Linked DNA regions of Parabacteroides timonensis. The protein of the gene in region 2 binds, or shares a complex with, the protein of the main gene of each other region. Links are inferred from orthologs where the notes say so. Each region holds a gene or a part of one and is shown on either strand. Other genes may lie near its edges.

The links. The genes of interacting proteins can lie anywhere in the genome.
Region 1: the proteins of pheT (region 2) and BQ7394_RS14940 are in contact, whole or in part, in a crystal structure (PDB 6P24), measured with the Escherichia coli proteins. The link is inferred for Parabacteroides timonensis from one-to-one orthologs.

Annotation. Positions count from the first base shown.
Region 1 is NZ_LT669941.1:1,816,153-1,819,909, reverse strand. What follows is about bases 781-3,757. They hold BQ7394_RS14940 (phenylalanine--tRNA ligase subunit alpha), read right to left. Parts: upstream 2,791-3,757; coding sequence 1,771-2,790; downstream 781-1,770. Other genes in these bases: BQ7394_RS14935 (DUF3078 domain-containing protein), read right to left, coding at 2,899-3,757; crcB (fluoride efflux transporter CrcB), read right to left, coding at 1,309-1,695; nth (endonuclease III), read right to left, coding at 781-1,305. Also shown: BQ7394_RS14955 (hypothetical protein), read right to left, coding at 1-660; more of nth, read right to left, coding at 664-780.
Region 2 is NZ_LT669941.1:1,925,431-1,930,099, forward strand. The notes cover bases 926-4,033. They hold pheT (phenylalanine--tRNA ligase subunit beta), read right to left. Parts: upstream 3,657-4,033; coding sequence 1,194-3,656; downstream 926-1,193. Other genes in these bases: BQ7394_RS15415 (YebC/PmpR family DNA-binding transcriptional regulator), read right to left, coding at 926-1,158; BQ7394_RS15425 (sensor histidine kinase), read left to right, coding at 3,944-4,033. Also shown: BQ7394_RS15410 (hypothetical protein), read right to left, coding at 1-304; more of BQ7394_RS15415, read right to left, coding at 427-925; more of BQ7394_RS15425, read left to right, coding at 4,034-4,669.

The DNA of each region.
Region 1 (3,757 bases), 110 kb from region 2 along the record:
AGAGTCGCCCGTCCTGACATAGAGGTTGAGTTTTTCGGACTGTATCATGAGGTTGAGCGGCGCGTTTTTGTCGAGGGTCTTGCGCAGTTTCACCTGCTCTTTCTGCAAGTAGTTCTTCTGATTCTTTTGTATGTCGGCCACCTCTTCGAGCAGTTTTTTGCTGTAACTGGCTACCCAGATACCGTTGTACTGATAATATCCGAAAAAGCGATTGTCGGTATCCGGAAAATAAATGAACGTAATCTCCCCTTTGGTCTGCTTTTGGGGCGCAAATGAGGCGAAGGTACTGCTCAGTATTTCGCTCTCGATGTGACTTACTGTATTTTTGTCGGCTTTAGCATACATCACCACCCCTTGCGTGTGAAATGAGAGTTGCAGGGCGGAAAGCTCCTTGTTCTTCCTGATGATAGACAGGAATATCTCCGGAATCTCCGATGCGAAGGCTTGATATACAGGCTTCTTGGATAGTATCATGCTCACAAAGACAGCCGGGCGGTTCACGGTCAGGATGGCTTCGGGCGACGGAGCGGTCAGGGTATAGAGATCCGTTTGCGCCACGTTTATACCCTCTTTCATGTCACCGAAAAAGTAATAGACTGCCGACAGTGTAGCGAGAGCAGTTAGAATAAAAATTACTATTTCCCGCCTATGGTCTTTCATGTTTTACGTTTTTGTCGTCAGGAAATGCTTGCACCAGGGCTTGAGGCCGCATTCTTCGCATTTGGGTTTCCGGGCGATGCAGGTGTAACGTCCGTGAAGGATGAGCCAGTGGTGGGCGATCGGGATCATTTTCTCGGGTATATGTTTCACCAGTTCGCGTTCCGTCTCGAGCGGAGTCTTGCTGTTGTTGGTCAGTCCGATGCGGTTGGCTACGCGGAACACGTGGGTGTCTACCGCCATGGCCGGCTTGTTGTAGACGACAGAGGCGATCACGTTGGCCGTTTTGCGTCCCACGCCGGGCAGTTTCTGCAACTCGTCGATCTCGGAGGGCACCACGCCTGCGAAGTCGGAGATCAGCATCCGGGCCATTCCGACCAGGTGTTTCGCTTTGTTGTTGGGGTAGGAGACGCTACGGATATATTCGAAGATGACCTCGGGTGTGGAGGCCGCCATCACCTCAGCGGTGGGAAAATCCTCGAATAGGGCCGGGGTTATCATATTGACCCGCTTGTCGGTGCACTGGGCGGACAAGATCACGGCAATAAGCAACTGGTAGGGGTCGTCGTAGTGCAACTCCGTTTCTGCAACCGGCACGTTTTCGTTGAACCAGTTGAGTACACCTTTATATCGTTCCTCTTTACGCATACTTTATTTCAATAAAGATAATGTATTTTTTCCAAGCAGCAAACCCAAAAAGACGGCAAGTAGTCCTAAGATATTGCTAGCCAGTATATTCAGTATTGCAAGTTTATATTCGCCGGTTTTCATCAGCGACATTGTATCGAGTGCGAACGACGAAAATGTGGTAAATCCGCCGAAAAGTCCGGTGAAGAGAAAAGCTCTTGCGTTGAGCGACAGGTTGTGATATTCGGCCAGGCTCCAGCAAAATCCGATAAGGAAGGAACCGATCACGTTAACGGAAAGTATCCCGAAGGGAAAGGAGTGCAGCATCGTTCGTTGCACCCACATGGAAACTCCATAGCGTAGTGCCGATCCGATTGCGCCTCCTGCAATTAAAAATAAAACCTTTATCATATTATCCTCCTTTGTGTGTTTCCCCCGGGCTGGTTAAAGGCCCGGGGAAGATGGTAAATGATTTAGGTTTCCAATTTAATTGGCTGATTCAAATTGTTTCAGGAAACGAACATCGTTCTCTGAGAACATTCTTAGGTCTTTTACTTGGTATTTCAGGTTTGTAATACGTTCGATACCCATTCCCAGGGCGTAGCCGGTATATACTTTACTGTCGATACCGCAACTTTCCAAAACATTCGGGTCTACCATACCGCATCCCAGGATTTCCACCCAGCCGGTATGTTTGCAGAATGCGCATCCTTTGCCTCCGCAGAGGTTGCAGGAAATATCCATTTCCGCCGACGGTTCAGTGAAGGGGAAGTAGGAGGGACGCAGACGTATTTTCGTTTCCGGGCCGAACATTTCTTTTGCAAAGAAGAGCAGGGCCTGTTTCAGGTCGGCAAACGACACGTTCTTGTCGACATACAGGGCTTCCACCTGGTGGAAGAAGCAGTGTGCGCGGTAAGAGATCGCCTCGTTGCGGTACACGCGTCCCGGGCAGATGATGCGGATAGGAGGTTGCTGTGTCTCCATCACGCGGGTCTGTACGGATGAGGTGTGCGTACGCAATAGCACGTCCGGATTATGTTGTATGAAGAACGTGTCCTGCATATCGCGTGCAGGATGGTCTTCGGCAAAATTCAATGATGAGAATACATGCCAGTCGTCTTCAATTTCGGGGCCTTCTGCGATGCTGAAGCCCAGACGTCCGAAGATGTCGCATATTTCCTTTTTAACAAGAGAAAGCGGGTGGCGTGTTCCCAGTTCAACCGGATAAGCGGTACGGGTCAGGTCGATGTCGTCGTTGCCCGTCTGCACGTTATCGAAACTCTCTTTCAGTTCGTTGATCTTATTCTGAGTCGTTTCTTTCAGTTGGTTGAGGAACTGTCCTACTTCACGCTTCTGATCGGCCGCCACGTTGCGGAAATCATTCATCAGCGCGGATACTTCTCCTTTTTTGCTGAGGTATTTGATGCGTAAAGCTTCCAGCTCTTCGGCATTTGCTGCCTTCATGTTCTCCACTTCTTGTAGCAGAGCCTTGATTTTATTGATCATTTCTAATCATATTTGTTTTCGTCGTGCAAATTTACTCCTTTCTTTTGGATACTGCAACCGATTGCAGCAGGTTTTTTATTAAAAACGCTGTCTGGGTCTTGTTTCCGGTCAGAAATTGTAGGCCAGGCCCACGCCCAGTATCTCTTTGAACTGTACTTTTGCGCCGTGTTTCGTACCGTTGTCGTCGAAGGTCTTGACGTCGTTGTCGTATTTCAGCGTCGTGTTGAGCGTTGCCGAGAGGAATTTGTTGATCTTCATGCTGATGAGCATATCCCAGTTGACGTCGATGTTGCCGAACTGGTTGCTGTAAGGCGTGAAGAAGTCGGCCGTCGTGATGAGGCTGACGTTTTCCATCAGGGGCATTTCGGCACGTGCCTTGAGGTAGGCGCCGCATTCGATCTTGAAACGGTCGCCCGGATCGACTCCGAAGGCTCCGATTTCGGACAGGTAATCGTCCTCAACAAACGTCATCTTGGCGGATACGGGCGAGAGGTAGACCGAATAGTTGCTCTTCGGGCGGTATTCCATACCCAGCGAGATGTTGGAGTAGGCCGGTGCGAAGAAGTTGGAGATGTAATGTTCCTTGTCCGGGTAGTTGTAGCCTTTGGCGAACTGGGTGTTGATGTCGCCCATGAGGGTGTAGTACCAGACATTGTTGGTCGAGTAGCCGAGCTGGGTGGAGAGTCCGATCTTGTCGGTGCTCTTGCGCATGCCCTGCGATTTGGTTTTCGTCAACCCGTAGTCGAGTACGAGGTTGGTCACCCAGAGCCAGTTGCCGCTTTTGTGCGTCAGCGAGCCGTTGAGGTAGGCGTTTCCGGCTACGGAGTTTTCGCCGCCGGCCGACCAGTTGGTCATGGCTGTTTGCGACAGGTTGAGGCCTGACACGCCTTTTAACACATATTTTCCTTCCTCATAGCCTTTGTCGTCGGTCTGGCTGTACACAGCGGTAGCCAGCACGGCGAATAAT
Region 2 (4,669 bases):
ATTCACCGGAAGTACGTTTCGTACTACCCGTCAGGTCGATACTTGAAGTACGCTGACCCAATTCCGGATCAACCAAATCGACATCGGCATCGGTATTGATCTTTATCCCCGGCATAAACGATACACCACCACGAATTGCAAAATGAGGTGTAACAGGAGTTGCCACATCGACGCCGATACCAGTCGTACCGGCACTTACACCTACCGAAAGAGAATTGAAAATACCCAGCTCCTTTTGTGCTGAAGCCTGATTACACATTACACCGAGGCATACGAGAGCCCACAGAAAAATTACCTTTTTCATACAGATAGAGTTTAATAAAATATACTAGTCCGGCGCGAAAGTACAAAAAAACCCAATGACATAAAAAAAGTGATACCGGAATTACTCCGATATCACTTCCTTTTAACATATAAGACAGAAGATTACTCTTCTTCGCTGTCGTCTTCCTTGATATTATGGAATACATTCTGCACGTCGTCGTCTTCTTCCAGCTTTTCGATCAACTTGTCAAGTGCTTCACGTTGTTCGGCTGTCACTTCTTTCAGGTCGTTCGGTATACGTACGAACTCGCTGCTTGTGATCTCGTAGCCGTTTTCTTCCAGATACTTCTGGATAGCAGAGTTCTGAGAGAATTCGCCGTAGATAACTACTTCTTCTTCGTCCTCATCCACTTCATCCACACCATAGTCGATCAGTTCGAGCTCCAGGTCTTCCAGTGAAATGCCTTCCTTCTTTGCAATATGGAATACGCACTTATGGTCGAACAGAAATTCGAGGCTACCGCTTGTACCCAGCGAACCACCGTGTTTGTTGAAGTAGCTACGCACGTTGGCAACCGTACGGGTTGTATTGTCAGTCGCTGTTTCCACGAAGATAGCGATACCATACGGGCCGTATCCTTCATAATTCATTTCCTTATAACCGGAAAAATCTTTTTCAACAGCACGTTTAATGGCACGTTCCACATTTTCCTTCGGCATGTTCTCCTTCTTTGCATTCTGCATCAAAGCACGCAAGTGGGGATTGTTTTCCGGATCAGGACCACCGGCTTTTGCCGCAATAGTGATTTCCTTACCCAGTTTTGTAAATACACGGGCCATATTACCCCAACGTTTAAATTTTCTTGCTTTACGGAACTCAAACGCTCTTCCCATATTGTATGAATGTTTTTATTGTTATGAATTAATCATTATCTCAATGACGCACCCAGCTTGTCTTCCAGATTCTTCCGGATCTTCTGCATGATTGCATCGATTTGTTTATCGTTCAATGTCTTTGTCTCATCCTGCAGATAGAAACTTACGGCATACGATTTCTTACCTGCCGGCAGGTTCTTGCCTTCGTAAACGTCGAACAGGGATACTTCCTTCAACAACTTTCGTTCGCTGTCTTCTGCGATCTTTTGGATTTCAGCAAACTGAACCGATTTATCCAATAAAAGAGCCAGGTCACGTTTCACGGCCGGGAACTTGGAGATCTCGGAGAAAGTAACTTTGCTCTTCTTCGTTTCTTTCATCAGCAGCGTCCATGACAATTCTGCATAATAAACTTCGAAGTCGATATCCATCGCCTTACAGATCTTACGGCTCACGATACCGAAAGTACCCAACTGACGACCGGAAGCAGTTGTGATGCTAACACCTATCGAATAGATGTCATTGCTCAGATTTCCGAAAATCACTTTCTTGAGGTTTACTCCCAGGCGGACAAGGATATTTTCTACATAAGCTTTCAGTTCATATACGGTAGACTTTTCGTCGGCATGTGCCCAGCTGTTTTCTACACGGTCACCACACACCCATATTCCCAGGCGATAGTCTTCCGAGTATTCGGCCAGTGTGGCATCTTCTCTTTTCTTTTCTACATTGTAATCGTAGCAGTTTCCGAACTCGAAGAAACGGATATTGCCGTTCTTACGCTTGGCATTGTGCTCGATACTTTCCAGACCACCGAACAACAGTGTCTGACGCATACCGTTCAGGTCGGCACTCAGCGGGTTCATCAGCATGACGCAGTGAGACACCGGATAAGTAGTCAACTCATCATAATAAGCCGAACGGGTCAGCGAGTTATTCATGATCTCATTGAAACCTGAACCGCAAAGCTGTTCCGAGATCAGGTTTTGCAGATCGTAACTACGGTCTGTTGCTGTCTTGTAGCTCAGGTTCGACTTCACGCTATCGCTGAACTCAATATTATTATATCCGTAGATACGAAGGATATCTTCGATCACGTCTACATCACGTTGTACGTCGATACGGTAAACAGGTACATGGATAGTCAATCCCTCGGCTGTTTCAGAAACGATTTCCATTTCCAGACTATCCAGAATACTCTTAACCGTTTCTACCGGAATTACCTTACCTATCAGTGAATTTATCTTATTATAAGTCAGCTCAACCGTGTACGGTTTCATTGGAACCGGATATACATCCTGGATCGAACCGGTAATCTTACCACCTGCAACTTCCTGAATCAACAATGCGGCACGCTTCAATACATAGATTGTATTGTTTGCATCCAAACCACGTTCGAAACGGAAAGAGGCATCCGTATTCAGACCGAAACGACGGGCTGTCTTACGAATCCATGTCGGATGGAAGCAAGCTGATTCCAGGAACACATCGGTAGTCTGTTCCGTTACACCTGAATCCAGACCTCCGAATACACCACCGATACACATTGCATCTTCGGTGTTGCAGATCATCAGGTCGCGATCGGTCAACGTACGTTCAACACCGTCCAGGGTAACGAACTTCGTTCCTTCCGGCTGTGTCTTCACAATCACTTTATTTCCTTTAACCTTACCGGCATCGAACGAGTGCAAAGGTTGTCCCAATTCGTGCAGGACAAAGTTTGTCACGTCCACTACATTATTGATAGGACGCAGACCGATGGTAGTCAGGCGGTTCTTCAACCATTCCGGACTTTCTTTTACGGTTACGCCTTTGATTGTCACACCGGAGTAACGGGGACAGGCTTCTGTATTTTCTACCACGACTTCAATAGCCGGGGTTTCATCATCTATTTTGAAAGCGTCGATAGAGGGACGTTTCAGTTCCGTCGGCTTACCGTTTTGTTTCAGGTAAGCAGCCAGGTCGCGGGCAACACCGAAATGAGACGTTCCGTCCACACGGTTCGGAGTGATGTCCACTTCCAACACATAGTCGCTCTTTACATTATAATATTCCTTGGCAGGAGTTCCTACAACCGCATCAGCCGGGAGGACGATAATACCGGCATGGTCTGTTCCGATACCGATCTCGTCTTCTGCACAGATCATACCGTTTGACTCTACGCCACGTATCTTTGAACGTTTGATCGTAAAGACTTCGTCACCGTCATACAGTTTCGTACCGTTAACAGCAACAACCACTTTCTGGCCTGCTGCAACATTAGGTGCGCCACAAACGATCTGCAAAGGTTCTTCACCACCGACATTTACTGTTGTAATATGCAGGTGATCGGAGTTCGGATGTTCCACACAGGTAAGAACTTCACCGATAACCAGTCCTTCCAGTCCACCTTTGATAGTTTGAACTTCTTCCACTCCGCCGGTTTCCAAACCGATAGAGGTTAGTGCTGCTGATACTTCTTCAGGCTGTAAATCGAAATCAAGATACTCTTTCAGCCAGTTGTAAGATATATTCATTGTTCTAAAATTTATTCAATCAAGTTACTATGCGTCTGTGGCTTTCACCGCCAGCGGCAATTTGACTGGCAAAAGTACAAATAATAGAATAATTATTCAACGTGTGTGCCGACTTTATTCTTGCACGATTCTAAAAAACCATATAAATCAACAGTTATTATAACATTTCACACCCTAAATCTTTGTTCAATATAAAAATTCAGTCTAATTTAGAGGCGTAAATGAATGATCGAGGTCATAAACAGTAACACACTAGGGATAAAAACATATACTAAATCAACATTCTAATGTCAAATAGACTTCTCCATGTACCATATATATTCACTCTTGTCCTGTTTTGCTTTCTGAATAGCTCCTGCAAGCAAACAACCAGCCCAAAGCAGATAGTAATAATCCAGTCATACGAAGCTGGGTTCCCCGCCTATAAAGAAATAAAGAAAATATTTGCCGACCAGTTACAGAAAAGAGAGATTCAGGCAGAAGTGCATTCCATCTACCTGGATTGTATAAAAAAGACAGAGAAGAAACAAAAAATGTTCCTCTATGAGAAGTTGAATACATTGTCATCCCTGCATCCCGACATTATCCTGGCCTACGACGACCAGGCACTGAACGCATTACTGACCTGCGATCATCCTTCCGTCAAAACAACTCCGGTAGTCTTTACCGGTGTCAATTATCCCAACCTATCATTTATTCAGAAGTATCCCAACATCACTGGTTTTCATGACAAGCCGGATTATAAAACGAATATCGAACTGATCGAACAGCTTATCGGGAAATGTATCGTGGTACGGGTCACCGACGATATCTATTCAGATAAAATCATTCTGGATGATATGGATCAGCAGATAAAAGATATTTGCAAGACAAATAATATCTTCTCTACCGAAAAAATACGGCTGTCAGGGAAAAGCGGCATCTCACTGCCCAAAGATAAAAAGATCATACCGGATGCCATGTATATCAGTACGATCAACGGCAAATCGACCCGGTCATTACTGAAAGGCCTG